4 regions of the Exiguobacterium sp. EF_C8 genome follow, and region 4 is predicted to be linked to each of the others. Evidence: riboswitches for the same ligand, from Rfam matches in the RefSeq annotation. Region 4 holds a riboswitch; each other region holds the start of a gene.
What was found. Region 4 has a riboswitch for S-adenosylmethionine ahead of ACY2IG_RS13255 (methionine ABC transporter ATP-binding protein). Riboswitches for the same ligand answer to the same signal wherever they lie in the genome.
Positions count from the first base shown of each region.

Region 1: it holds a riboswitch for S-adenosylmethionine, as region 4 does, so the genes downstream of both, ACY2IG_RS15535 (Na+/H+ antiporter NhaC family protein) here and ACY2IG_RS13255 (methionine ABC transporter ATP-binding protein) in region 4, are expected to answer to the same signal.
Region 2: it holds a riboswitch for S-adenosylmethionine, as region 4 does, so the genes downstream of both, ACY2IG_RS15000 (methionine ABC transporter ATP-binding protein) here and ACY2IG_RS13255 (methionine ABC transporter ATP-binding protein) in region 4, are expected to answer to the same signal.
Region 3: it holds a riboswitch for S-adenosylmethionine, as region 4 does, so the genes downstream of both, ACY2IG_RS16310 (amino acid permease) here and ACY2IG_RS13255 (methionine ABC transporter ATP-binding protein) in region 4, are expected to answer to the same signal.

Region 1 covers NZ_CM143264.1:2,929,754-2,937,082, reverse strand. Annotated here, with positions in the region: gene ACY2IG_RS15550 (YfbM family protein) at 1-20, shown strand, start outside; gene ACY2IG_RS15545 (aldo/keto reductase) at 143-955, opposite strand; gene ACY2IG_RS15540 (hypothetical protein) at 1,115-1,318, shown strand; gene ACY2IG_RS15535 (Na+/H+ antiporter NhaC family protein) at 1,358-2,668, opposite strand; SAM riboswitch class I at 2,750-2,854, opposite strand; gene ACY2IG_RS15530 (metal ABC transporter solute-binding protein, Zn/Mn family) at 2,924-3,931, opposite strand; gene ACY2IG_RS15525 (alpha/beta hydrolase) at 4,101-5,090, shown strand; gene ACY2IG_RS15520 (histidine phosphatase family protein) at 5,108-5,698, shown strand; gene ACY2IG_RS15515 (YwpF family protein) at 5,695-6,186, opposite strand; gene ACY2IG_RS15510 (hypothetical protein) at 6,328-6,654, shown strand; gene ACY2IG_RS15505 (nicotinate phosphoribosyltransferase) at 6,706-7,329, opposite strand, start outside.
Region 2 covers NZ_CM143264.1:2,845,797-2,853,125, reverse strand. Annotated here, with positions in the region: gene rho (transcription termination factor Rho) at 1-349, shown strand, start outside; gene ACY2IG_RS15020 (type B 50S ribosomal protein L31) at 441-686, shown strand; gene ACY2IG_RS15015 (DedA family protein) at 722-1,372, opposite strand; gene ACY2IG_RS15010 (thymidine kinase) at 1,556-2,170, shown strand; gene ACY2IG_RS15005 (alpha/beta hydrolase) at 2,254-3,012, opposite strand; SAM riboswitch class I at 3,080-3,181, opposite strand; SAM riboswitch class I at 3,431-3,534, shown strand; gene ACY2IG_RS15000 (methionine ABC transporter ATP-binding protein) at 3,621-4,649, shown strand; gene ACY2IG_RS14995 (methionine ABC transporter permease) at 4,639-5,289, shown strand; gene ACY2IG_RS14990 (MetQ/NlpA family ABC transporter substrate-binding protein) at 5,309-6,127, shown strand; gene ACY2IG_RS14985 (M20 family metallopeptidase) at 6,150-7,329, shown strand, end outside.
Region 3 covers NZ_CM143264.1:3,085,933-3,093,261, reverse strand. Annotated here, with positions in the region: gene gntK (gluconokinase) at 1-252, opposite strand, end outside; gene ACY2IG_RS16320 (GntR family transcriptional regulator) at 245-961, opposite strand; gene ACY2IG_RS16315 (ketopantoate reductase family protein) at 1,144-2,061, shown strand; SAM riboswitch class I at 2,098-2,199, shown strand; gene ACY2IG_RS16310 (amino acid permease) at 2,277-3,680, shown strand; gene mmuM (homocysteine S-methyltransferase) at 3,655-4,587, shown strand; gene ACY2IG_RS16300 (MarR family winged helix-turn-helix transcriptional regulator) at 4,658-5,080, opposite strand; gene ACY2IG_RS16295 (CBS domain-containing protein) at 5,263-5,718, shown strand; gene ACY2IG_RS16290 (MFS transporter) at 5,745-6,983, shown strand; gene ACY2IG_RS16285 (DUF1801 domain-containing protein) at 7,036-7,329, opposite strand, start outside.
Region 4 covers NZ_CM143264.1:2,494,163-2,501,491, forward strand. Annotated here, with positions in the region: gene ACY2IG_RS13240 (MDR family MFS transporter) at 1-131, opposite strand, end outside; gene ACY2IG_RS13245 (MetQ/NlpA family ABC transporter substrate-binding protein) at 211-1,038, opposite strand; gene ACY2IG_RS13250 (methionine ABC transporter permease) at 1,071-1,736, opposite strand; gene ACY2IG_RS13255 (methionine ABC transporter ATP-binding protein) at 1,733-2,755, opposite strand; SAM riboswitch class I at 2,834-2,938, opposite strand; gene ACY2IG_RS13260 (bifunctional cystathionine gamma-lyase/homocysteine desulfhydrase) at 2,996-4,162, opposite strand; gene ACY2IG_RS13265 (PLP-dependent cysteine synthase family protein) at 4,155-5,078, opposite strand; gene ACY2IG_RS13270 (S-ribosylhomocysteine lyase) at 5,075-5,539, opposite strand; gene ACY2IG_RS13275 (class I SAM-dependent methyltransferase) at 5,543-6,181, opposite strand; gene ACY2IG_RS13280 (thioredoxin family protein) at 6,721-7,002, opposite strand; gene gcvH (glycine cleavage system protein GcvH) at 7,101-7,329, opposite strand, start outside.

The DNA.
Region 1 (7,329 bases), 440 kb from region 4:
TTTTGATTTATTACGTATGACTAGTACCATCTATAAAAAAGAGACCTGCTTCCAAGTCGTCGACTGGAAACGGGTCTCTTGTCGTTCATCTAAATCAAGATGACTTCACATGGAAATCACTCTTTTTACAATAACTTTTAGATTAAAAATCGATTTCGTCTGGATCCGGTCCGAGGCGGACATCCGTTGCTAGACGATCAATTTTCTCAAGATCATCGGCATCGAGTTGGAAATCAAAGACGTCGAAGTTTTCTGCAATGCGTTCTGGTGTGACGGATTTTGGAAGAGCAACGATACCGTTGTCGAGGTGCCAGCGCAAGACGACTTGTGAAGGTGTCTTACCATGCTTCTCTGCGATTTCCTTGAAATCGTTGATTTCGAGGAATTTCCCTTGCATGAGTGGACTCCATGCTTCGACTTGGATGTTGTGATCTTGCAAGTATTCGTGCAGTTCGTGTTGCGGCAATTGTGGATGCAATTCGACTTGGTTGATCATTGGTGCCATCAAGCCCTCTTCTGCCAATGTATCGAGGTGATGTTCCTTGAAGTTCGAGACACCGATCGCTTTGATCTTGCCTGCTTCATAAAGTTCAACCATTGCTTTCCACGCTTCGATATAGCCTTCGACTGGCCAGTGGATCAGGTAGAGGTCAAGGTAGTCTGTTTCGAGACGTTCGAGCGATTCTGCGAATGCTTCCTTCGTCCGACCGGCACGAATATCATCGTTCCAGACTTTCGACGTTAAGAAGAGATCCTCACGTTTCACGCCGCTTTCTTTGATTCCTTTTGCGACACCGCGCTCGTTTTTATAGACAGCAGCTGTATCGATATGACGATAGCCGACACGTAGTGCTTCAGCAACAGCAGCGGGTGCTTCTGTTTCTTCGTCTACTTGCCAGACACCGAATCCGATTTGGGGAATCGTAATACCGTTTGAAAGTTTTGCGTATTGCATGTGTTACTCCTCCTCATAAAACGTAGTTTAGATTTGCTCGTTTAGTTTAGCACGAACGAACGAAACCGTCCGTTTCCATGCTCATGGAGGAATAGAATGGGTTAAAATAAAAGAGATTTCATCACATCTGACCGTATGTCAGAAAGAGGGGGAGAAAGGATGGCTCAAAAGAATAAAAAGCTATCAAAGGGAGCTTGGCTTAGTATTAGTGCCTTGTTGGTCACGCAAGCAGTTAGCCTATTTTTCAGTGCACGAAAATCAGGACGTAATCCGTGGGTATGGGGAGGCGCGGGACTCCTTCAGTTTCCACTTCCAGCAATCGCGTATTTGATTTTAGAACGACAAGCGAAGCAGAAAAAATAATGAAACAGGTCCGATCACCATGATCGGACCTGTCGTTGGTTAAGAAGAGATTTTTTCCTGTTGAGCAACTGATTTTTTCGGACGTGGGAAACCAAAGATGATGGCAATCGATCCACAGACGAAGAGCAGGAACGGATAGAACAGATACGGAATCAGTTCTGGTGAAGCTGTCTTCGTCAACTCTGCTGCGATCAGCAGTTGTGCCCCATACGGAATGATGCCTTGAATACCACAAGAGAAGATATCAAGAATACTCGCTGATTTCTTGCGGTCGATTTCATACGTATCAGCGATTTCAGCCGCGAGTGGTCCAGCGACGAGAATCGAGATCGTATTGTTCGCCGTTGCGAGGTTCGTCGCACTGACGAGTGCTGCCATACTGAATTCAGCACCGCGACGCTGTGAAATCTTGCGCGTCAACGTCTCTTTCAAGTAGGCGATTCCGCCATTGAACGTGATCAAACTGACGAGACCACCCATGAGGAGTGTCAAGATTGAAATTTCTGCCATGCCCATCATTCCTTCAGACATCGAAAGGACGAACCCACTTAAGCCAAAGCTACCGTCGATCATACCGATGATTCCAGTGAGCAATGTGCCACCGACGAGAACAAGAATGACATTGACACCAAATAGTGCAAGGACGATGACGGCGAGATACGGAATTAATTTGTAGAACTCGAATGCTTTAGCTGCTGCCGCATCGCCAGAACCAGAAACGAACGCGAGTAAGATGACCGTTAAGACGGCAGCCGGGAGAACGATCATGAAGTTCGTCCGGAATTTATCGCGCATGTTCGTTTTTTGTGTCCGAACGGCAGCGATTGTCGTATCCGAGATGAACGACAAGTTATCACCGAACATCGAACCACCAACGACTGACGCTGCTGCGATCGCAACGTTGATACCTGTTGCTTCATGAATACCGAAGGCAATCGGTGCGAGAGCGGCAATCGTTCCTGTCGAGGTACCCATTGCCATCGAGATGAATGCTGCGATAACAAATATCCCACTCATCAGGAGTGAAGGAGGTAAGAACGTCAAAGCAGCATTGACAGTTGCTTCGATTGCGCCGATCGCTTCCGCTGTTCCAGAGAACGCACCGGCTAATAAGAAAATGAAGACCATGATCATGATATCAGGATTTCCGGCACCGGTTGCGATACGTTCGACCGTTTGATTGATCGATCCTTTCGTCATGATTGCAGCAAAGATCAACGCGATCAAAGCGGCGATCAGAATCGGAAATTTGTAAAAATCGTCATAGAAGATACCGGCTCCGATGAAGAGGACCAGGAATACGACGAGCGGAAGCAGTGCCCATTTGTTAGGCGTAATCGTTTCTTTCATTGTTGATACCTCATTTCTCAAAGATACAAAAAAAGACCCCTTCGCAAGAAAGAAGGAGGTCTTTATGAAATAAAGACGCTCTTCTTATCTCTCAAGCTTTCGCTTGCTGGATTTGGCACAGTACGAATCAAATCGTCCGCTGCCGAAACATCATTGGGCCAGTCCCTCCGTTTCTCGCGATAAAAAGAAGTCATTCAATTGTTGTAAAACACGTTTCTTACCGTACCGCATTGAGTAACGCGTGTCAACTGTACTTTACTGAAGTGCCTGTTCTAACGTCTGGACGTTTTCTTCCATCAATTTGAAATACGAGCTATTTTGTTGCGATTTCGTCACCGACTCGAGGTTATGGATCGTCACGGATTTAGCTCCGATTTCTTTTTGGATGACACGCGCAACCTTTGGTGAAACCGTTTCTTCGAACGCGACGTATTTCAAATCATGCATCCGCGCTTCTTTCACTAAAGCAGCCAGTTGCTTTTGTGACGGTTCATCGGAAGGGGAAATTCCGGCGATTGGAAGCTGCGTGAAACCATATCGTTCGGCGAGGTAACCGTAAGCGGCATGTGTGACGAGAAGTTCTTTTTTTGATCCGTCAGCGACGGCTTGCTTGAACTCTTTATCGAGTGCGTCAGCTTGCTGATCGAACGCTTTCAAGTTTTTTTCGAATGTTGCTTTGTCTTTTGGTACTTCTTTTGATAAGGCGACTGTGATAGAACGTGCCATTGCTTTGGCGTTGACAGGATCAAGCCAGACGTGTGGATCGTATTTTCCATGATCGTGTTCTTCCTCTTCGTGAGCATGTTCATCAGTTGCGTGATCATCGTGCCCTGCTTCTTCGTGCGCATGCTCAGTATGTCCCTCTTCTTCATGTGCGTGAAGCGTAGCATCCGATTCCAGCAAAGTGACATCCTTACTCGTCTCGACGAACCGGACGTCCGTGCCTTTTAGACTCTCTTGGATTTTTTTTGAATAGGGTTCAAGTGTCGTACCCGTCAAAAGGAAAAGGTCACCTTTGGCAATCTCAGTGAGTTGCTTTGACGTCGGTTCATAGGAGTGCGGATCTGCTCCAGGTGGGACGATCATCTTGACGTTGACTTGATTACCACCGATTTCACGGGCAATGGCAGCTGTTGCGAACGTCGATGTATAGATTTCCATCTTTTTATCATCTGAAGTCGATGAATCGGTGTTTGATCCACAAGCTGCGAGGATACTTGCGCTCGCGAATGCGACCGTTAAAGCAGGAATGATTTTTTTCATTATATGTTACCTCCGTTATTAAAACGTAATTATTCCGATTTGGACTTTTTCACTATAGCGGAACGTTTGAGAAGCGTCAAGTACGAATACCGAGACGTTCGACTTCTTTTAAAACGGGGTAAAAGGATAAAAAAGTGAAGGAATTGGTACGTCTTTTGGAGGTGATCAAGTGAAACGTGAAACTGCATGGCTAATGGGGGGAGCTGCATTACTAACGACGGCAGCTGCGGGAGCAAGTATCTGGAATAATTACGGTGCATTACTTCGGTGGACTGAACCCGCCTTGCCAATCACAGAAAAACAACTCGCACCGCGGACACTCACTTACAAACAAGTGGGAGACCGTACCTTACAACTCGATCTCTATTATCCGCCGGGGGAAGGACCGTTTCCGGTCGCGATCTACGCGCACGGTGGCGCATTCGTTCGTGGAGAGCGCGAGGATATGTTCTGTTTTAGCCCGATCGTTGATCGCCTGCTTGAACTTGGGGTTGCTGTTTGTAGTATCGATTATCGTCTGTTTGAAGAAGGGAGTTATTTTCCGGATAATCTCGAAGATGTACGGGATGCCTTATGCTTTTTGAACAAAGAAGCAGAAGATCTTCGCATTTTAAGAGGACGGATGATGGTATGGGGAGACTCAGCCGGAGCTGCACTCATGCTGACGACGGCACTTGCCCCATCTGCTTTCGTTGGTGAGTGCGATGAACGACACATGCCATTGATTAGTGGTGTCATTGCCTTATATCCACCGACGAATTTTTTATTGTTTACTTTCATTCAGACCTGGATCGCTCACATTAAGTTTTATAAAGGTGGACGGGAAGAATGGCGCAAGCTCATGACCCACGTTTCACCTGTGACGCATCTCTCGTCAGACGCCCCACCGATCATGCTCCTACATGGCAAAAAAGATCCAATCGTTCCGTTTTCCCAAGCTCTTCACTTCGTTGAAAAAGGAGCCGATGTCGGAGCTGATGTCCGTTTGTTTTCTTTTCCGAACGGTACCCACTCACTTGCTAGTTTTGCACAGACAGAAAATCCATTGAAAATTGAACGACTGCTCGAACGAATTGAACGCTTCACTTGTCAGGTGTTGTTATTGCCACCGCGACAACTTCCCGATGAAAAACATGATACAATCAGTCATATTTCTTGAATGAAGGAGACAGAGACATGACTGAAATTTGTTTAGTGCGACATGGTCAGACGGATTGGAACTTAAATGAACGAATCCAAGGAAGAGAAGATATCCCGTTGAATGCAACAGGAAAAAGACAAGCGGAACTCAGCGCCGCTTATCTAGCCAATGAAAAGTGGGATGTCTTGCTAGCAAGCCCGTTGTCTCGCGCTGTTGAGACAGCAGAAATCATCGGACGTGCGGTCGGATTGACGATCACAGCGACCGATGACCGACTCGTCGAGCGTGAATTTGGTGCTGCTTCCGGTGAACCGGTTGCGTCGATTTATGAAGCTGTTCAAGCGAACGATACGAAACGTGTTCCGGGTCTTGAAACGGAACAAGCGATTCAGGATCGCGTATTCGAAGTATTACAGGAAGTGACACGAACGTATGAGGGGAAACGAATCTTAATCGTCTGTCACTCGCATACGATCAAAGCAGCCTTATCGTCGATTGATGAGACATTCAGTTACCGGACACCTTTGAAAAATGCATGTGCGAATTATATCCAATATACGGACCACTATACGATTGATCGAATCAATGTAGCGGATCACATCACGGACGAAGTCGAAAAACCTTAAGAAATCGGTGTTTCTGGATGTTCTGCTAGATACTGTTTAAATGTTTCTTTAGCGATACTCGTGATATGTGCACCGCGTTTTGAACGACGATCCTTGTATTCTTGGACGAGTTCCTCACCAGCGAATCCATCCTCAACGACTTCACGTAAGATCGATTCGGATAAATCATTCTTCATCATGACCATCTTACCAGTGAAGACATAGGAGACGTGTTCGCTTAAGGCAGTCCGTTCAAGAGGCGTGACGATCATCGCGGCAGGGTCATTATCGGGTCGTGAGATCGTGATTTCAATCAAAGCACGTAAATGTTTTGTGAACAATTCATCGACGATCGGCTGATCGCTCGAAGGAACGACGATTTCTGCGACCCATTGTGCCGTTTGTTCGGTACTGACCGTTAGTCCGTCTTGAATGGCGACGGGAATCGTCGTATCACGTCCTGACTCGTCCATTAAAATGCGCAATGTGCATAATTTAAAGGTTTTCATGAAAAAATGCCCTCCCTTGATCGCTTACGATTTTTCTACAGTATACCGTGAGGAATGGGGGACGGGAAACTTTTCCTGACGAAATTCGTGTGAACTATGTTTAAATAAGACTAGATATTACTAACAGGAGGATCGTTCATTATGCCGCAAGTACTCATTGGAATATTAGGAATCCTGGGTATTGTCTTACTTGCCCACCATATCATCATGTATTGGCATGCTGAACCGACAGACCGCCCGACGCTTGCATATCGCATTGCGCTCCTGATTGCCTGTTTGCTACTCATTAGTGGAAGTGATCATTTAATCAGTATTTTTTACGCGGATTCCTTAGCAGAATTCGGTCAACGCATAACGTATATCGTCTTCATCGGAGGTGCGCTTGGTTTCGCGTGGTACTTTCGTAAGAAGATGGAACAAGCGCCAACAGAAATGACACCTGTCGGAAACGAAGCAGGATTAACATGAGAAAAGCGCCGTTCATCCTGAGGGAGGAAGAACGGCGCTTGTTTGTGCGTCTTATTTTAAACCACTCGCGAGTCGTGTTTCCCGAATCATGTCGAGTTTGAGTTTCCAGAGACGGTCACTGAATGTGACGGCATAAATCTCTGGCAAACGGAGACGTTTGTACTCCTCCCAAAGACGACCAATCTGCGTTTCATGGAAGTGACGGATCTCTTCAATCGTTGGAACTGTATAGATTAGCTCTCCATCTTTGAAGATCGGTTCAAGCAAGCGTTCGACCTTGAACTGCTCCACACGGTTACGGAACGATGGGTCCCGGACGTCGATGAGATCGACGGCTTCAAGTGTCGATGGATCCTCATCCATCAACGTCACGTAATCCCCTTTAAACTTATCCGTCACCGGATCGATGATGCGATAGACTTCCTTGATGTGTGGTGTCGTCGTCTTGGCTTTTGACGAGGACACTTTGATGACAGGCGTGAGTTCGCCGTCTACTTCACGTGCGACCAGTTTATAGACCATTCCGAGAGCGGGTTGCTCGTAAGCTGTAATACCACGTGTTCCGACGAGGAACGTATTCGCTTGGGCGCCTTGGATGCGCAAATCTTGGATGACGTACTCATCGAGATCCCCTGACAAGACGATGTCGACTTCTGGGAAGCCGGCTTCGTCAAG
Region 2 (7,329 bases), 350 kb from region 4:
CCGCATGGATGACGTCATCTATGAGGAATTCAAAGGAACAGGAAACATGGAGCTACATCTCGATCGTAAGCTGTCGGAACGCCGAATCTTCCCGGCAATCGACATTCGCAAATCAGGTACGCGGAAGGAAGAACTCTTGCTTCCGAAAGAGCAACTCGATGTGCTCTGGACGATTCGTCGGACGATGAACGAGTCGAACGAGTTCGTCGATACGTTCCTGCGTAAGATTCGCGACACGAAAAATAATGAAGAATTTTTTGCTGAACTTGAGAAAGAAAAGAAGAAGACGGTCCGACGTGCACCTGCTAAACCGCGTACCGTCAAGAAGGAAACGACGACGGAAAAATAACTATTGCGACGCGTAAAAAAATCGTTTAGTATAGGAAGGTAACTTACTCTGGCTCAGCAAATGGACCAGGGCGGAAGGAGAGAAATCAACCATGAAACAAGGAATTCACCCTAACTACAACAAAGTAGTATTTATGGATTCAACGACTGAGTACAAATTCTTAAGCGGTTCTACTCGTTCTTCGAACGAAACGATCACTTGGGAAGATGGTAACGAGTACCCACTCATCCGTGTGGATGTGTCTTCAGACTCGCACCCATTCTACACAGGTCGTCAAAAGTTCAACGCGGCAGATGGTCGTGTCGATCGCTTCAACAAAAAATACGGCCGCAAGTAATTACTTGCCGGTTCTTAAAAAACAGCCTGCCTCCATTACGGAAGCAGGCTGTTTTTGTATAGACTGAATTGCGAACGGTACGTAAGGTACGTCTTTAAGACGAACGAGAAAGCAATCCCGCCGACGATCCCGATCAAGTACGGCATAGCATCTGGATGTGCCAAGATGTAGTCGACGATTTTATGGAACGAGATATGACGACCAACAAAGTAGCCGGCGCCCAAGAACACACTGACCCAAATCAAAGCACCTGTATACGCGTAACTCGCAAAAATGCGAAACGGCATTTTTGAAACACCTGCAAAAAAGGCAGAGAGTTGGCGAAGACCAGGTATGTAGTAACCGATGATCAAGACCGATTTGCCGTAACGACGAAATCCGGCTTCAGCGGAGAGAATGTGTTTTTCTGAGATGCGCATCTTTGGTCCGACGCGATGCAACAGGGGCATGCCGAGTTTTAAGCCCAGCACGTAGCTAATCGTCATTCCAATGCAACTGCCAGCGTAAGCGGCAAGAATCGTACCGAACAGCGGTAGATTGCCTTGATGCATCCAAAAACCGGACAGGACGAGCAAGGTCTCATCAGGAACCGGCAATCCCACGATACCACCTGCGAGAAGGACGGAAAGACCAAGGGCGCCATATTGGTGCAGAATGTCATGTAAGAGATGATGAATCGGGGACACCTTCTTTCGCGAGAATCTTCTTCTTTAGTGTACAGGAAATGGATGAAGGTTGGAATGAAAGGACAAAAATTCTAGGTAAAGAAAAAATGAATTTTGATTTCCGGAAGTCAACCCTTTTTCTCAATACCGTTTCGAGCTATACTCGTTAAAGTGACTATTTTTAGAGGACGGTGTCGGACGATGATGCATGTAATAAATCAGTACGGCTGGATCGAAGTAATTTGTGGCAGTATGTTTTCCGGGAAATCGGAAGAGTTGATTCGTCGTGTCAGACGGGCACAGTACGGCAAACTGCCCGTTCAAGTATTCAAGCCGGCAATCGATGACCGGTACCATGAAGAGCATGTCGTCTCTCACATCGGAAATTCCGTCGTGGCGATTCCAATGGCGACGAGTCGTGATCTCTATGCAGCAGTAGCGCAAGAAACACAAATTGTCGGAATTGATGAAGTTCAATTCTTTGATGATGAGATCGTTCAAGTCATCGAAGCACTTGCGCAAGACGGAAAACGCGTCATTTGTGCAGGACTCGATCAGGATTTCCGGGCAGAGCCATTTGGCAAGATGCCGGAATTACTGGCGCGCGCAGAATTTGTGACAAAACTTCAGGCGATCTGTCTCTCATGTGGCGATCCGGCTTCCCGGACACAACGTTTGATTGATGGAAAACCAGCGAACTATGATGATCCGATCATTTTAGTCGGCGCTTCAGAATCGTATGAGCCACGGTGCCGCCACTGCCATGAAGTGCCAGGAAAGCCGAAGCCGCTCCAAACGATGCAACACCAAAAAGGATAAACAAAAAAGACGAACCGATGATGGTCGTCCTTTGATGTAACAGCTGTTCGCTTCTAAGTGAAGACGAATAGCTGTTTTTTTTATTATCCCGTTTCTTGTGAGAAACGGCTCGAGCGTTCGATGAAACGAATCGTCTCACGCACGATCAAATCCTGATCATGATCGAGGGTCGCGACGTGGTACGAGTTGAGGAGACAGTAGCTTCGTTTATCATTCGTCCCGATATGCTGATGCAGATAATCCGAGCTCGACGGCGGAACGACGTGATCGGTCGCCGAGTAAAGAATCAATGTCGGTAGAAGGATTGATCCAAGGCGTCCTTTCGTCTCATCCATCAAGCGGACGAGTTCGAATGCACAACGACTCGGAACGAGGTCATAGATGATTTCGAAAGCAGACCGTTTGATATCCGGTGCCCCTTCAGGTAGGTATTGTGGACCATCTTCAAACGACAGTGCTTCATAAGACGGAACGGAGAGAGCGGCATTGATCGTAATGATGCCTGAAAATGGAATCCCGTCAGCGGCGAGCGATAGTGCGAGCGTCGCGCCCATTGATTGACCGATGACGAAGACTTGATCGCATGTTTCTTGTAAACGTGCATAGCCGTCTTGCAGGCTCTGCTTCCAACATCGAGCAGTCGATTGTTCGAACTCACGGACGTTCGTCCCGTGACCACGCAAACGTGGAGCATAGACAGTGAATCCTTTAGCAGCAAATGCCTCACCGACATCCCGAACACTTTGCGGGGTCGCATTAAAACCATGACAGATTAAAATGCCGATCGGTCCACCTTGAAGATAAAATGCTTCAGCACCAGTCAATACAGGATAGTTCATCATTACTATTTTTCCTCCATTCGTGAAAAAAACTCGTCAACGTCATTGCTTGGACGCCCACGAGTTTTTCACCGTATCATCCAAAGCCGCGCTTTGCTGGTCGGAGCACCTTACAGATTGCAGGTTGCCGTGAAGTCATAGAGCCAGGTCTCTCGTTCACTCTTGATAAATATCATATTGGAATTGTCGGATTAATCATTGAAACGATGGTAGCACGACCGAAAATGCCTTGTCAAATCGTTCTGGACGAATCGTGATTTGTTCTTTCAGCTAACTCATAACTTATGACTCAATCGATATGCGCCAAATGGATTATTTTTGCAAAGTTGGTTGACTTTTAAAGGTTCGACCCGTAATGTAAAAATTAGTTTTACGACATAAGCAACAACGCAACAACACACATACGAATTTCATACCGCAATACTTATCCAGAGAGGTGGAGGGACTGGCCCTACGAAACCTCGGCAACAGACTCATTATGAGCACTGTGCCAATTCCATCAGACAGATGTCTGAGAGATGAGTGGAGTGGATTCTGCCACTGTGCGGATCCAGGTCTCTTCTTGTTTCTCAAGAAGGGACCTTTTTTGTTGAATGAAGGGGGAAAACGGAATGATTGCATTTCATCAAGTCAAAAAAACGTACGTCACGAAGGATCAGACGATCGCAGCACTCGACGGTGTCGACCTGACGATCGAGAAAGGCGAAATCTTCGGTGTCATCGGCTTTAGCGGTGCCGGGAAAAGTTCATTGCTCCGCTGCGTCAACCTGTTAGAACGACCGACGTCAGGAACAGTGACGGTCGACGGGGAGGATTTAACACAACTATCACCAAAAAAATTACGCCAAGCGAAACAGCGGATCGGGATGATCTTTCAACACTTCAATCTATTGAATGCAAACACGGTCTTTACGAACGTTGCGAAACCACTCGTTCTCGCAGGTATCAAGAAAGACGAGATTCGTCGCCGGGTGACGGAATTACTCGAATTCGTCGATCTCGCGGACAAGGCGGATCATTACCCGGATCAATTATCCGGCGGACAAAAGCAACGTGTCGGCATCGCCCGGGCACTAGCGACGCAACCATCCGTGCTCTTATGTGACGAAGCGACGTCAGCACTCGATCCTCAGACGACACATCATATTCTCCAGTTATTAAAACGCATCAATGCGGAATACGGGATCACCATTCTCTTGATCACCCATGAGATGGGCGTCATCCGGGAGATTTGTGACCGGGTCGCCGTCATCGAAGCTGGGAAGCTGATCGAGTCAGGAACAGTCTTTGATGTCTTTTCGAATCCGCAGACCGAGACAGCGAAAAACTTCGTCCGCTCCGTCATGCATGATGAAATTCCGGCATCAATTCGTCAGTTGATCGAGTCACGGAATGCGCATCCGATCTATAAGATTCATTTTCTCGGACATCACACCGGGCAACCACTCTTATCGCAAGTCGCAAAACGCTTCGACGTCGATGTCAACATCCTGCACGGTAGCATCACGGAGTTACAGGAAACACCGTTCGGTACATTACTTGTTGAACTGATCGGTGAAACAATCGAAGTAAAACGGGCCTTACAGTACATCGATCAGGCACAGGTGACCGTCGAGGAGGTGCTTGCTGATGCTAGTTAACTACAGTGATATCTGGACAGCATTTTTGCAGACGATGACGATGGTGTCAGTGTCGTTATTATTTTCGACTTTGATCGGTTTACCACTCGGCATCCTGCTCGTCGTCACCCGGAAAGGGGCATTGCTCGAGAACGTCCCGCTGTTCACATTCTTCAACAGTATCGTCAATATCTTCCGTTCAATTCCGTTCATCATCTTACTTGTTGCGATCATCCCGTTGACACGGTTGATCGTCCAGACGTCGATCGGAACCGAAGCCGCCATCGTCCCGCTCGTCTTTTACGCCGCACCGTACATGGCGCGTCTGATCGAGAGCTCGTTACTTGAAGTCGATAAAGGCGTCCTTGAGGCAGCAGAAGCGATGGGGGCGACGCCATTCCAAACGATTTTCCGCTTCCTTCTGCCGGAAGCACTCGGTTCACTAATCCTTAATTTAACGATTGCAACAGTCGGCTTGATCGGGGCGTCGGCGATGGCAGGCGCCATCGGTGGTGGCGGTTTGGGTGACTTAGCAATTACGTACGGTTATCAACGGTTCGACACGAAAGTCATGATCATCACGGTCGGGATTCTCGTTATCTTAGTCCAAGGCTTACAGACGACAGGCAACATCGTCGCACGAAAAATCAGAAGACATTAATCAAGGGAGCGATTCAGCCATGAAAAAAGCAGTAGCGATTGGAGCAACATTAACGACGATTTTATTTGCCGGGTGCTCAGCATCAGGAGAAGAAGAAAAGACGATCAAGCTCGGGGTCAGCGGTTCAGACACTCAAGTATGGGATTACGTCGCGAAAAAAGCGGAAAAGGAGGGCATCAAAATCGAGCTCGTCAAGTTCTCCGATTATGTCCAGCCGAACATGGCACTGGCTGAGGGTGAGATCGACGCCAATGCCTTCCAGACGATTTCCTACTTCAACGCCTTCAAGAAGGAACATAAGTTGAAGCTGTCACCGATTGCGACGACCGTCATTGCACCGATGGGCATTTACTCAGATAAATATAAGGACGTCAAAGATATTCCAGTCGGTGGCAAAATCGCTGTTCCGAACGAAGCGACGAACATGGGACGTGCCTTCTTGTTACTACAAGAAGCAGGTTTGATCAAATTACCGGACGACTTCGACGGCAATGGATCGGTCGATAAGATCGTTGAAAATCCGAAGAAACTGAAAATCGTTCCGATCGTCGCTGGACAAACGCCACGCGTCTTACCGGACGTCGCTGCATCGATCATCAATAACGGTATTGCTGTTGACGCAGGACTAAATCCGATCAAGGACTCGATCGTCCATGAGAACGAGACAGCAAAACCATACATCAACATCATCGCGACACGGACGGAAGACAAGAACAAAAAAGAACTGAAAAAGATCGCGTCGCTTTACCAACAAAAAGATGTCGCGGCTTTCATCAAAAAAGAATATAAAGGTAGCTCGATCCCGACGTTCGTTCCACTAAGCGACATCGGCGAATAAATTCTAAAGGAGAGTGGATAGCATGACGACACCAGTACGCACGACATGGGTAGAGACGATTGAACAGGACATCGAACAAAAACGGGAATCGTATCTTGAGACGAGCCACCGGATTCATGCGACGCCGGAAATCGGTAACGAGGAATTCTTTGCTTCGCGGCTACATGCAGAGCGTTTGACGGCAGAAGGCTTTACAGTAGAACTCGGCGTCGCAGGGCACGAGACCGCGTTCTTCGCGAAGAAGTCAAGCGACCGACCTGGCGCGACAATTGCCTTTCTCGCTGAGTACGATGCGTTGCCGGGCATCGGACACGCATGCGGTCATAATATCATCGGAACGACGAGTGTCGCAGCGGCGATCGCGGTCAGCAAAGTGCTTGATGAAGTCGGTGGGAGTGTCGTCGTGCTTGGAACGCCAGCCGAAGAAGGTGGGCCGAACGGAAGTGCGAAAGGCAGTTTCGTCAAACACCAGTTGCTTGAAGGAATCGATGCGGCCTTGATGGTCCATCCGTCCGGACAAACGCGGATCACGGGATCCTCTCTTGCGGTCGATCCGCTCGATTTTGCCTTTACGGGTCGTCCCGCGCACGCAGCGGCGACACCGGAAGAAGGTATCAACGCTCTCGACGCTGTCATTCAGCTCTTCAATGGGATCAACGCCTTACGTCAGCAGTTACCGGACGATGTCCGGATCCACGGGATCATCACGCATGGTGGCGATGCGCCGAACATCATTCCGGAATACGCAAAAGCACGTTTCTTCATTCGGGCGACGACACGGGAACGGCTGAATGCCGTCACGGAGAAAGTCAAAGCGGTCGCGCAAGGTGCGGCACTTGCGACCGGGGCGACGCTTGACGTCATCGCTTTCCAAAATGAAGTCGACAATCTCGTCTTCAACCGGACGTTTGATCGTCTCTTCCAAGAAGAAGCAGAGGCGCTTGGGCAAATCGTGCACCTCGACGAACGACCGGGTCTTGGATCGACGGACGCGGGTAACATCAGTCAAGTCATCCCGACAATCCATCCGTATATCAAGATTGGTCCGGACGATCTCGTCGCGCATACAGAAGCATTCAAAGAAGCCGCCCGTTCAGAAGCGGGGGATGAAGCGTTGATCGCAGGCGCTAAAATCCTCGCACGGACAGCACTTCGCGTCCTCGCTGATGAACGGACACGCGGAGCGATTGCCCAAGAATTCC
Region 3 (7,329 bases), 590 kb from region 4:
AATCAAACTGTGCATGGCACTACTGAACGCGACGAACTTCGGTGGCATGCTCGGATGACGTTTTGTGATCAAGCGGATGGATTCGAGTACGGCATCAAAAATTTCTTCCGGATCCTGTTCCGCCGTCGAACGGTTCGGTGTGTGGAGTGGGTAACCGACGTTCGTTTGTCCGATGACCTCTCCTTTTGTCGTAAATAAGACTGCTTTCGTACTCGTCGTTCCGATATCGACGCCTAACATGTATTCAGTCATGTGAATCGACTCCTTTCGACATCATTTGTTGCGTTTTCCAGAGATCTTCGACTTCCTGAACATCATCAAAGTTCTGATGTAAGGAAGCAACCATCCGTTCACGATCTCCTGTCTCGATCGCTTCGATATACAAGGCATGGTTCGCGAGGATGCGTTCAAAGTCTTCGATGTCTTCCTCGAATCGTACCCGCATCGATAGGAGGATGAAACTTTCCATGACTGGTTTGAGATTTTGCCAAATCATGCTGACATACCCATGATCAATCGAGCGGATGATTGTTTCATGAAACAGTACGTCTTGGAAAGAGAATTCATCAGCATCCTTATATTTGACGGCAACCTTCATCATTTCGAGAATTTTGCTGAGTTCACGGACGAGTTCTGCCCGTTCGACCTTAACAAGTCGCTCGAAGACGAACGTTTCGATGAGTAACCGGACATCATAGATTTCTTGAATGTCGCGCTCGGATAAACCGACGACGACCGCCCCCATTCGTTCGAGACGAATCAACTGTTCGGCTGCAAGGACCTTTAACGCATCACGGACGGGCGAGCGACTGACTGAAAAATCAGAGGCTAATTTGTTTTCGGATAAAATGGTACCGCTTTCAATATTTCCTGAAATGATGCGCATCCGTAGCTCGTGTGCGACACGATCTCCAGCGGAAGCTTTTGCTAACCACTTCAAGGGGTATAACAGTTCTGACATGGAATCACCTGATTTCTAAAGTGAGTATACTTGTATACAAGTTAGTATAAACGTTTTTTTCTAAAATGCAAACGCTTAACTTACATTTTAGTGATTCAAGCAGGAATCAGGAAAATGGTTTCCGATATGTTAGGGTGAAGGAGTAAGTAACGAATCGATTAGTTAAAAAGGAGGTAATGCATATGCATGTTTTAGTCGTAGGTGCCGGAGCAGTTGGAGGTTATTTCGGGGGACGTCTTGCTGAGCAAGGGGAACAGGTGACATTCCTTGTTCGTCCGAAGCGCTATGAACAATTACAAAAGACAGGGTTACAGATCACTAGTCCTCATGGTGATGTTATGATCACGCCTCAGTTAGTGACACGAGACATGCGACTGAATCACACATTTGATGTCGTCTTACTTTCGACGAAAGCCTATCACTTGGATGATGTCCTACAGGATCTTGCGCCATTTGTTTCGAGCGAGACGTACATCATTCCTTTGTTGAACGGCATGCAGCATATACGACGGTTAACAGAAGTCTTCGGAGAAGATCGAGTACTGGGCGGGCTTTGCTTCATTGAATCGACGCTTGATGCAGAAGGGCGTATTGTACAGACAAGCCCGTCGCATCGGCTATTGTTTGGTTCACGAACCGGTAAACCAACAGCGCGTTTAGAGGAGATTGCAACACGTTTTGCGAAAGCGAAGGCACTGATGGCGTACTCGATGCATATCATGGATGACATGTGGCAAAAGTACCTCTTCATTTCGACATTTGCGGGCGTGACGACACTATTTCGCTCTGCCATCGGTCCAATTCGCAAGGACCCAATTGGTCATCAGATGATTCAAGACGTCATGAAGGAAGCGAAGCAAGCGATGGAAGAACAAGGCGCAGTCTTTAATGACGATGTAGAAGCGGTCTTGCTGAAGCAGATGCATGCAATGGAAGACACGATGAAATCGTCAATGTTACGGGACATGGAAAAGGGTCAGCCCGTCGAAGTGAAACATTTCTTTAGTACGTTGCTCGAAACACGCTCTTCACGTCATCTTCAACTGATTGAATCTAATTTATGGATCTATCAAAAAAATCGGGAAATGCCTGTTGACTGAATTATCTGCATTCTGATATGGTTAGGAACAATTACATACTTATCCAGAGAGGTGGAGGGACTGGCCCTATGAAACCTCAGCAACAGGTCGAAAGATACTGTGCTAATTCCTGCGGGTGCTGCACCCGATCGATAAGATTTCCGAATTGTCGACCGACGCATCCGTGAGGATGCGTTTTTTGTTTGAAATAGGGGGAACGAGGAGGAAATGGATTCATGAAAACGAGCGGAGCGTTTCGACGCAAGATGGAATCACGTCATCTGATCATGCTGTCGTTAGGAGGCGTCATTGGAACAGGATTATTTTTAAGTACAGGTTATACGTTGGAACAAGCGGGACGTGTCGGAACGATTTTGTCGTATTTGATCGGAGCCGTCGTCGTCTACTTAGTCATGCTAAGTCTTGGCGAACTCGCTGTACACATGCCGGAAACCGGATCATTCCATAAGTACGCAACGAAGTATATCGGACCCGGTACCGGTTATACGGTGGCCTGGCTCTACTGGCTGACGTGGACGGTCGCCCTTGGTTCAGAATTCACGGCAGCAGGCATTTTAATGCAACGTTGGTTCCCGTCGATTCCAGTCTGGGTGTTCAGTGCATTATTCGCTGCGATGATCCTTGGTATCAACGTCTTGAAGGTCCGCGTATTTGCTGAAGTCGAGTTTTGGTTCTCCGCCATTAAGGTCGTAACGATCATTGCTTTCATTTTACTTGGTGCGGGAGCCATCGTTGGCTTCATCCCATTACAAGATGGTAGCCCAGCACCATTCTTTTCTTCCTTAACGGAAGGAGGATTGTTTCCAAATGGAGCATTTGCGATCTTCATGACGATGCTTGCTGTGAACTTTGCTTACTCAGGAACGGAATTGATCGGCGTCGCAGCGGGTGAAGCGGTCGATCCGAAGCGGACGATTCCGCTTGCGATCCGAACAACGATTTTGCGACTCGTCCTCTTTTTCGTCGGTACGATCATCGTATTAGCCGTCTTATTGCCAACGGAAGGGAAGGGCGTGCTCGAAAGTCCGTTCGTTGCGGTGTTCGAACGAATCGGAATTCCGTATGCGGCAGACGTGATGAACTTCGTCATTCTGACAGCGATCTTGTCGGCAGCGAACTCTGGGCTTTACGCTGCCTCCCGGATGCTTTGGTCGCTTGCGAACGAACGCATGATTCCGCGCTTCTTCGCCCAGGTGACGCCAAGTGGGGTTCCACTTCGAGCTGTATTGTTCAGCATGCTTGGCGGAGGACTTGCTTTGCTGTCTAGCATCTATGCAGCAGGAAGTGTCTATATTGCGCTCGTCTCGATTTCCGGCCTTGCTGTCGTCGTCGTCTGGATGAGTATCAGCGTTGCGCAGTATCGCTTCCGGAAACAATTCCTCCGCGAAGGGCATACGGTCGACGAATTGGTCTATCGTACACCACTCTTTCCATTGGTACCGATCGCCGCTTTCGTCGTCTGTTTGATTTCCCTGATTGGTATCGGATTTGATCCGACGCAACGAGTCGCCTTGTATTGCGGTATCCCATTCATCGTGATCTGTTATGTCGTTCATGCGTTCACGAATTCTTCTCAGAAACGGAGTGTTGAAGATGTCCCGAATCAAAAATCCAGTTGATCAACGATTACAGGAAGTTCCTTTCCTAATTTTAGATGGTGCGCTTGCGACTGAACTCGAACAAAAGGGATTCGACCTGAACGATCCACTCTGGTCAGCACGCCTCTTAATCGAAGCACCGGAACAGATTGAGCGTGTCCATCACGATTACTTTGAAGTAGGCGCCGATGTTGCGATCACCTCAAGCTATCAAGCAAGTATCGAAGGATTCAAGCAACGTCACATCACGACCGAGGAAGCACAAGCGTTAATTCGACAAACGGTTACCTTAGCGCAAGATGCACGGACGCGTAGCGGAAAGAGTGCCGCATTGATCGCGGGATCAGTTGGTCCTTATGGTGCCTACTTAGCAGATGGTTCTGAGTATCGCGGTCATTATGGTGTGTCAGCAGATGTGCTAGAAGCCTTCCACAGACCGCGCATCGAAGCATTGATTGAAGCGGGGGCTGATCTGCTGGCATTCGAGACGATTCCGTCGCTTGAGGAAGCTGTCGTGTTGTTCGGGATTCTCGAAGCGTTCCCGGAAGTATCTGCTTGGCTGACGTTCTCGCTTCAAGATGCGACGCACATCAGTGAGGGAACACCGCTTGCGATATGCATCGAGACAATCGGACAGCATCCGCAACTTGCAGCAATCGGTGCAAATTGTTTTCCGGCATCCTACGCGACCGACTTCATCCGTCAAGTTAAGACGTTGACGAGTGTTCCAATCATTGTCTATCCGAACTCCGGTGAAGTCTATGATCCGGTCGCAAAGACGTGGTCGGGTACGAATCAGTGCACGTCGTTCCAAGCCATCGCAAAGACATGGTATGAAGCTGGAGCACGATTGATTGGCGGTTGTTGTAGAACTTCACCGGAACATATCGCGCAAATTCGTTCGGTTTGCCAGGTTTCTCATACGTGATGAATGATGACGAAAAAACGGACACGAAATCAATCGATTTCGCGTCCGTTTTTTTAATGGTGTGATTCCATTACCGTTCGCGCAAGGCGCGATTGAATTGTTGCAATAGGCGTCCGAAATCTTCTGCATCATCCGCTGGCCAGTCTGTCAGTAGACGTTCGATGCTCGCGAGACGTGCGGTTCGGTAGATGGTGAGTTCTTGTTGTCCTTTATCTGTAATATGATAGAAAAAGGCTCGCCCATCTGTCGGATCTTTTACTTTTTCAACGAGTTGCTTCTGATCGAGTGCCGCTGCTTGGCGACTGACGGTCGAGACATCGAGCTGAAGTTCACGGGCAAGTGTTTTAACACCGACGTTGCCGGAATCCGCTAATTGTCGCAGTAAGAGATAAGAAGCACGGTCCAAATTACGATTGTCTGCCGTCGCCGTCGTTAAGCGCCGGATCAGGATCGCTAACTCGAGTTCAATGGTTTCGAGTGATTGTTGAGACATCGGGTATCTCCCCTTTCAAAAAAGTCTCTCTGTCCCTCATGATTACCCAATGTGGATAAGCTGTCAATGCGAAAAGCAGGAGGCTTGACAGAGTTGTAGTTGTATTATACAATCATTTTTGTTCTTTTAATTGTATCATACAACTTTCGTAGATGAGAAACGAACGACAAAGGAGAATTCAGATGAAAGCTTATGAATCGATGAAACAAGAGGTCATTACGGTAAACGATACAGATCTGATTCGTACGGTCATCGAACGATTCATTCAATCTGGTATTAGCGGCGTACCCGTCATCAATGCCGAGCAAGAGGTCGTCGGTTATATCAGTGACGGAGATATCATGCGCGCGATCGGAAAACACAAGGACATCATCGTCGATACATTCTTATATGTAGATGTCATCAAAGGAGACGAAGAAGATTATGAAGATCGAATTCGTCATATCTTGAATCGACCTGTCATGGAACTTGCACGCCGGAAGGTTGTAACAGCAGACGCTGATACAGAAATGGAAGAGATTGCAGCAACGCTCGGTTCAAAACGGATCAAAAAGCTTCCAATCCTTAAGGCAGGACGTCTTGTTGGGATCATTAGTCGAGGCGACGTCATCCGCCATTCGTTTAAACAGTTCATATAATACATTCAATAGAAAGAAGGGACACTATGGCACTTGCTGAAAAAACAACGACGCTTGAGCCGGAAACGGTATTAGCGGAAAGCAAACATGGATTATTCCATCAACCGGTTGCTGTTTGGGCAGTCTTTTTCGCCAGTATTACAGCATTCATGGGAATGGGACTCGTCAATCCCGTGTTACCGACGATTGCCGAGAATTTAGAAGCGTCCAAAAGTGAAGTAACGCTCTTATTTACAAGTTATAACGCCGTCATGGCATTCGCGATGTTAATTACAGGCGCGATCTCATCACGGATTGGTCAAAAAGGAACATTAATGCTCGGGATCGCCGTCATCGCAACTGTTGCTGGTTTTGCTTCACAAGCAGACAGCATTTGGACGCTCGTCGCGTTACGCGGTGGATGGGGACTTGGGAACGCTTTGTTCGTCGCAACCGCACTGGCTGCGATCGTTTCGCTGTCGTCAGGCGGAACAGCAAAAGCCATCATTTTGTATGAAGCAGCCGTTGGTCTTGGGATTTCGATTGGACCGCTATTAGGCGGAACACTCGGTTCGATCACATGGCGCGCCCCATTCATGGGTGTTGCGACAATCATGGTCATCGCGTTTCTCGTCTTGCTCTTCTTGATGCCAAAACCAGCAGCATCTGCTGCACCAAAACAAAAGTTATCATTAAAAGCACCGTTCCAAGCGATGAAGCATCGTTCGCTCTTGACACTCGGAATCGTTGCGGCGCTTTATAACGTTGGTTTCTTTACGATCATGGCCTATGCACCATTCGTCATGAAACTACCAGCGAAAGGACTCGGATTCGTCTTCCTCGGTTGGGGGATGTTGCTTGCGATCACATCAGTCTTAACGGCTCCGAAACTGAAACAATGGTTCGGAACGATCAAAGCGATGATCATGATGTTGATCACATTCGCGATCTTGCTTCTTTTAATGGGAATCTTCACGGAAACTCCAGCCGTCGTCATCGTCTGTGTCATCTTGGCGGGAGCTGTGCTTGGGAATAACAACACGCTCATCACGACAGCTGTCATGGATGCAGCACCTGTCGAACGTTCGACAGCATCTGCGGCATACAGTTTCCTACGTTTTCTCGGGGCAGCCATCGCGCCATTCATGGCCGGTAAATTGGCTGAAATCTTCAACGCAAATCTACCGTTTTATGTCGGAAGTGGCTTCGTCCTCTTATCCGTCATCATCATCGGGGTCAATCTCAAACACATTCGCCATATCGACCGGACGGAAGGCGGACATTAATTCGATAACAAGACAGCCGAAGCGCATTCGCTTCGGCTGTTTTTGATTGAAATCAAGAGGGGTACATGGTTCTTAACGTGCGGATCGAGTGCTCGATCATTTCCCGAAGTACGCCTAAGTCGATGTCAGTCAGTCGTTTGACGTAAATGCAGGACTTACCGCGTCGATACGTACCGAGACTGGCAAGCAGTCGTTCTGAGACTGCGTCTTCACCAAGCGCGAGATAAAGGACGAGGTTCGTCTTCCGCGGAGAAAAGCCGACATAAAAGCTGTCGCCCTCGCGGCCGGAGGCGTAACGGTAATGGTAGGAACCAAAACCAATCAAGGATGAACCCCAAAGGACGGC
Region 4 (7,329 bases):
GGATCAAACTTCAGAACGGTCGTCATGTAGATAGCGAAAAACGGCATCGTAATGAACGTTCCGAGACGTGAGAAAAACGTCCCGAACAAGACCCCGAGTGTCAACGGATGCAGTTGACGTATGCGTTGCATATGATTCCCCCTAACCCCTGTTTCAGACAAATGAAAAGCATCCTTCCATTATATAGGAAGGATGCCGGCTTCGGTGAACTTATTTGCTGACTGGAACGACCGCACCTTTGTACTTGTCGAGAATCCAATCTTGGTTTTTCTTTTCGTGTAGAACGTCAAGAAGTGCTGTGACACGCTTGTCTTTTTCATCACCATCACGTGTAACGATGATGTTGACGTATGGTGAAGACTCATCTTCTGACGCGATCGCGTCTTTCAACGGGTTCAAACCGTTATCGATCGCATAGTTCGTGTTGATGAGGACTGCGTCGCCTTCATTGTTTTTGTAAGCTTGCGGAAGAAGCGATGCTTCGATGTTCGTCTTGAACTTGAGTTTCTTCGGGTTCTCCGCGATGTCACCGAGTTGCGCGTCTGTCGTTTTACCGTCTTTGAGTTTGATTAATCCTTCGTTTTGAAGGAACGTCAAGACTCGACCGCGTTCCGCGACGTTTGAGCTCGTTAAGATCGTTGCACCGTTTGGCAACTTATCGAGTGACTTGTATTTCTTCGAATAGATACCGAGTGGTTCAACGTGGACGCCACCTGCGTTCGCAAACTTATACGATTTGTTTTCTTTCTCTTGTTGCTCGAGATACGGCACATGCTGGAAGTAGTTCGCGTCGAGTTCTTTTTCAGCGAGCGCTTTGTTCGGAAGCACATAATCTTGGAATTTCTTGATTTCAAGTTTGTAGCCTTTTGCTTCATATTCCTTTTTAACGTGCTCGAGAATCTCAGCGTGCGGTACGTTTGAAGCACCGATGACGAGTGTCTTGTTGTCGCTTCCTGATGATTTTTCGCCACAAGCAGCAAGACTGATTGCTAAAACGGATACAGCGGCAGTACCTACGAATTTTTTCCAAACTTTCATGAATGATTCCTCCAATATGAATAAAATTTGAATTAACGTTTATCGATTGCTCGGATCAGTAAGTCCCCAATGATTTGGATGACGAAGACGATTGCTAAGATTAAGAGTGTCGCAATGACGATGACATCGTTTTGAGAACGCTGGAATCCTTCGATGAAGGCCATGTCCCCGAGTCCACCTCCGCCGACTACTCCGGCCATTGCCGTGTAACCGACAAGTGCAACGAGTGTAACCGTGATACCAGAAACGATAGCAGGCAATGCTTCTGGGATTAAGACTTTGTAGATGATTTGGAACTTCGTCGCGCCCATCGATTCAGCTGCCTCGATGACACCTTTATCGACTTCGCGAAGTGCGAGTTCAACCATCCGACCGTAGAACGGTGCGGCTCCTAAAATCAGTGCCGGTAATGCTGCTGTTGGTCCGAGGAACGAACCGACGACTGCTTTCGTAAATGGAATCAATAAGATCAGTAAGATGATGAACGGAATCGAACGGAAGACGTTAACGATCAAGCTCAAGATCGAATAAAACGCCCGATTTTTGAACAACAATTCTTCATTTGTCGCAAACAATAATAAACCAATGATCAAACCGAGAACGAATGTCGAAAGACCAGCGACTGCCGTCATATAGATCGTACTGCCTGTCGCTTCCCACACCATGTCCCAGTCTAGGTTGTCAAAGAATGAAATCATCGGTGATCCACCTCCACTTCAACATCACTGGCTTGAAGCTTCGTGATGACCGCTTGTGTTGCTTCTGTTTCCCCGATTAACTGAATGAACAGCGTACCGAGCGCCCCTTCCTGTGATTGACCGACGTTTCCGCCGATGATATTGAACAGGACGGGTGAATCCTTCATGACTTCCGCGAGGATCGGACTTTCCGCCGTCGATCCGACGAATGTCAACTGAACGATTTTTCCGGTTGGGTAGCGTTCGCGGAGTTTCGCGAACGTCAACTCGTTTTCCGATGGCGACGTCAATTGTTTGACGAATTCCTTCGTCATCGCTTGCTTCGGATGACGGAAGACTTCTGCGACCGGTCCTTGTTCGACGATTTTACCGGCCTCCATGACGGCGACCCGGTGACAGATTTTTTGAATGACGTGCATCTCGTGTGTGATCAAGACGATCGTCAGTTTCAATTTTTCATTGATGTCGACGAGTAACTCAAGAATCGAGTCCGTCGTCTTCGGATCGAGTGCACTTGTTGCCTCGTCACATAAGAGAACGTCCGGGTTCGATGCCAGTGCCCGAGCGATACCGACACGTTGCTTTTGACCACCGGATAATTGCGACGGATAGGCTTTTTCGCGTCCATCCAAACCAACGAGTTGGATCAGTTCCGCGACCCGTTCCTTGCGGCGTGCCTTCGGAAAGCCACCAAGTTCGAGTGGGAACATGATGTTCTCTTCAACTGTTCGTGACCAAAGTAAGTTGAAGTGCTGGAAGACCATCGAGACATTCTTGCGGACGCCCCGTAATTCTCTAGGTTTCAGCGATGTCATTTCGACACCATCGATTTGGATCGAACCACTCGTCGGTGCCTCAAGCATATTCAGCAATCGGATCAAGGTCGATTTCCCTGCTCCGGAATAACCGATTATTCCAAAAATTTCACCGCGCTCGATTGTCAGATCGACATTCGCGACGGCTTCGACCGCTCCGCGCTTTGAGCGATAAATCTTTCCTACGTCTTGTAAACGAATCACAACTGTCCCTCCTAAAATAAAAAAAGTGCGCGCGTTTTAGAGCAAACGCGCGCACTTTTCAGTACACAAAACCATTTGCTCTCATCTCCCAGACTTTTGTCTGCTGGAATTAGCACCACTTCGGATTAGATCCGCGGTTGCCGGGTTTCATCGGGCCAGTCCCTCCACCACTCTTGATAAGAGTTTCGGTATTAAGTTTGTAGAATATATTCTGAATATTAGCAGGGGTTATTTTTGTTGTCAAACAGTTTTTTCAGAAACTTTTTCGAGGAACGTGAAAGCACGCGTTAAGTCTTCTTTCAAATCCTCCGCATCCTCAAGTCCAACTGAAATCCGGACGAGACCGTCCGTGATGCCGAGTTCTGCGCGACGTTCTGCTGGGATCGACGCGTGCGTCATCCGTGCCGGAACCGAAATCAGGCTCTCGACGGCACCAAGACTCTCAGCAAGTGTGAAGAAATGTGTCGCCTCGACGAGTTTTTCTGCGTTCGCTGCTGAACCGACATCAAAGCTGATCATCCCACCAAATCCAGTCGCTTGTTTCGCTTGGATGTCGTGACCAGGATGCGATGCAAGTCCTGGGTAGAAGATGTTCGAGACGATGTCTTGCGCTTGCAAGAACGCAACGAGATCATGGGCTGTCTCTTCGATCGCATCCATCCGGATACCGAGTGTACGAAGACCACGGACGAGCAAGAAGCTGTCTTGCGGTCCAAGCACGCCGCCTGTCGAGTTTTGGATGAAGTGCATCTCTTCGCCGAGCGCATCATCTTTGACGACGACAAGTCCAGCGACGACGTCCGAGTGTCCGCCGATGTATTTCGTCGCACTGTGCAAGACGATGTCTGCACCGAGCGCGAGTGGTTGTTGATGATATGGTGTCGCGAACGTGTTGTCGACGACGAGTTTAAGATCGTGACGTTTGGCGATCGTTGCGATCGCTGCGATGTCCGTTACTTTCAACAACGGGTTCGTCGGTGTTTCGACGTAGACGATCTTCGTGTTGTCTTGGATCGCTGCTTCCGTTGCTGCAAGGTCCGTCGTATCGACGAATGTCACTTGAATGTTGAACTTCGGTAAGACGCGTTGCATCAAGCGGAACGTACCACCGTAGACATCATCTGTCATGACGATGTGGTCGCCAGACTCAAGCAAGTGGAAGACGGCATGAATCGCTGCCATCCCAGAACCGAACGCAAAACCACGTGCGCCGCCTTCAAGATCCGCAATCAATCGTTCGATGCTCGTCCGTGTCGGGTTCGCTGTCCGTGAGTATTCGTATCCGTCCTTAAGTTGACCGATTTTATCTTGCTTGTATGTGCTTGTTTGATAGATTGGAGGTGTAACGGCTCCTGTTGCCCGATCGACACCTGTTCCTCCATGAATCAATGCTGTCTTCTTACGCATGAGTTTCGTCCACCTTTTCAAAGATTTGTTGGCTTAAATAGCGTTCGGCACTGTCTGCGAAGACGGTGACGATCGTACTGCCGGGGTGACGCTTTGCGATATCAAGCGCAGCAACGAGCGCTGCCCCTGCTGAGCTACCGACGAGTAATCCTTCGCGAGCAGCGAGTGTATGAACCGCGTCAAATGCATCACGGTCAGAAATCGTATGAATCTCATCAACGAGTTCATGCGGAACGAGGCTTGGCCATTTCGCTGTACCGATACCTTCTGTCTTATGCGGACCGGCTGGACCACCGTTCAAGACGGAGCCTTCCGGTTCGACGATTGCTGCTTTTGTACCGAGACGTTGTTTTAAGAAGTCCGCTGTTCCGGCGAACGTACCACCTGAACCACAACCGGCAACGAACCAGTCGATATGCGGTAAGTCCGCAATCAGCTCAGGACCGAGTGTCCGCTGATACGTGACTGGGTTCTCTTCGTTTTCGAATTGTAACGGAACGTAACTATTCGGAATTTCCTGACCGAGTTCTTTTGCCCGGTCGATGGCCCCTTGCATATCGAGTTCAGTCGGCGTGTTGACGACGGTTGCGCCGAGTGCCCGCATCAACGTCTGCTTTTCCTGACTGAATTTTTCCGGAACGACACAGATGACTTGGAGATCGTATTTTTTAGCGGCGAGCGCCAAGCCGATGCCGGTATTCCCGGCTGTCGGCTCGATGATCGTACCGCCTGGTGTCACATGTCCGTTTTCGATTGCTGCATCAACGAGTTGAATGCCAAGGCGGTCTTTGACGCTGCCCCCAGGGTTCATCCATTCGAGCTTCGCCAAAATGCGCGTACCAGCAGGCAAATCGAATGAAGTGATCTCGTAGAGTGGTGTGTTTCCGACGAGGTCGCGGACGTTGTTCGCGATCATCCGAAGACGATGTCCCATTCATCACGACCGGCAAGCATTTTCTCGGCATAGTGCTTCGCTCCTTTGAGGTCATGTGCGCTCGCAAATCCACATTGGACTTCGTTTTGCGCTGGAATCTCTTCTGCTGCGAGGACGTCTTTCAACGTCTTCTCAACGAGTTCGCTCATTTTTTCGACCGAGTCGAAGTTCATCATCGCCATATAGAAACCTGTTTGGCATCCCATCGGCGAGACATCGATGACATCATCCGAGTAGTTACGGATGTTTTCAGCAAGTAAGTGCTCGAGTGTGTGCATCGCACGCATCGGCATTTGCTCAACGTTTGGTTGTGTGAAACGGATATCGTATTTGACGACTTGGTCGACTTTACCTTCTTTATATCCTGCGACGCGGATGTAAGGTGCTTTGACTTTCGTATGATCCAGGTTAAAGCTTTCGACGTTCATTTTTTGAAGTGCCATGATTTATTCCCCCATTTTCTCGGCTTCTACGAGCCAGACGAAGTGATTGTATTGTATAAATTTAACAGTGAATCCTCGTGATGTAAACAATTCTTCCATGACTGGAATCAACGGGTAAAACTCGCGTTCGAGATCTTCCGCTAACGCATCAAACCCTTGAGCACGTGCTTCACGGATCGTTTGCAGGCGTGCCTCTTCTGAGACGAACATCGTATCCGCGTAGACGATTTTTCCGTCTGCCGGTAAATGTGATGCCATCAGTTCGATTGCTTCTCCCTTTTCCTCATCTGTTAGATGATGAAACGCATACGTCGAAACAAAACTGCGTGCTTCCTTCGCCTCGAACGAGAGGAAGTGACCGTCTTGTACATCAAGTGACGGAATCTTTTCCGTCAGGATTGCCCGCATCTCCGGACTTGGTTCGACGGCGAGTACGGCGTCGTGACGTGCCAGAAGACGTTGTGTCAGGTTCCCTGTGCCTGCTCCGAATTCAATGACCGGCGACTGCGCTTTATCCGCAACTGTATCCAAAATCTCATCGTATCGACGAAAAACCTCTTTATACTCCGGATCATGTCCGGTTACTGTCTCGTCATACGTTGATGCCCATTCTGTGAAAACATCCATAAAACGTACTGTCATGCCTTGTCGTCCTCCATCTCACCAGTTAATTCCGAGTAATCGGATATGAATTAAAGTAATTTTCCTTATTCGCATTGTAGCAAGGAGATTCTATCCTGGCAAGCGACCGGCTCGAAAAACTTCCAGAAAACAAAAAAAAGGCGTTGCCGGCGAACCGACAACACGAATAATGTGGTTAGAAATGCTACGAAGGAAAACCCAGCTCCATTCGGAATTGTTCGCTCTTCCGCGTGGAGGACGGCGCCTGTTCGACATGATCGCCAGCTTACGTTCACTTCCTGATCGGTCCTTTCGATCCACCACCCGTTCATTGCACCGCTTCGTCTTTGGGGGACGACTTAAGGGGAAACAATACACCGGCTTAGGATGGGAGAAAGGGTTCAGGACTTGAATCGTATTGAACGATCATCTCTGCTAGACTTCCTATAATGCATTTCTAGAAGTTGTTATGAATATACCATTCATATTTCTGCGTTGTCAACGGATTATTGTAAATATTCCGACAATTTAACAAAAAGAAAAATCCAATCGGACTTTTCTTACCGTTCTTGACAGAAAGCAAAGACGTTTTGGACAGACTGGAAAGCATAAAGTCGCTCTACGACTTGGTTTTCTTCAATTCGCAACAACGCAGGAACACTCATGACACGGGCTTCTTCTAAGAAATCCGGAATGAAATTCCCGTTCGCCTTCTGAATCGATTGACCTGATTCCGTCGCTTCGACGATATCGAGCATTCGTTCCGCGATAGCGCATGTCCCGCACATCGGTGCATAGACATACAATAGCCCGTTTTCCGGGACGGTCGTGACTTCTTGCATGACGGTCGCTCCTTTCTTCGTGGTATCTGTCGTCAGTATACAAAAAAAAGAGAGCGGACGAAACGCAAGCGCCTCGTTCACTCTCTTTTCGTTAAGTATTACTCGTTGATCATCGATTTGTACGCTGCAGCGTCCATCAATGCCTCGACTTGTGAAGCATCTTCGATTTCGATGTCGACCATCCAAGCGCCTTCGAATGGTGACTCGTTGACGAGTTCTGGGGAATCCGAAAGGTTTTCGTTGATGGCAACGACTTTACCAGAGATCGGTGCGTATAATTCCGAGACTGTCTTGACCGACTCGACTGAACCGAATGGCTCGTTTGCT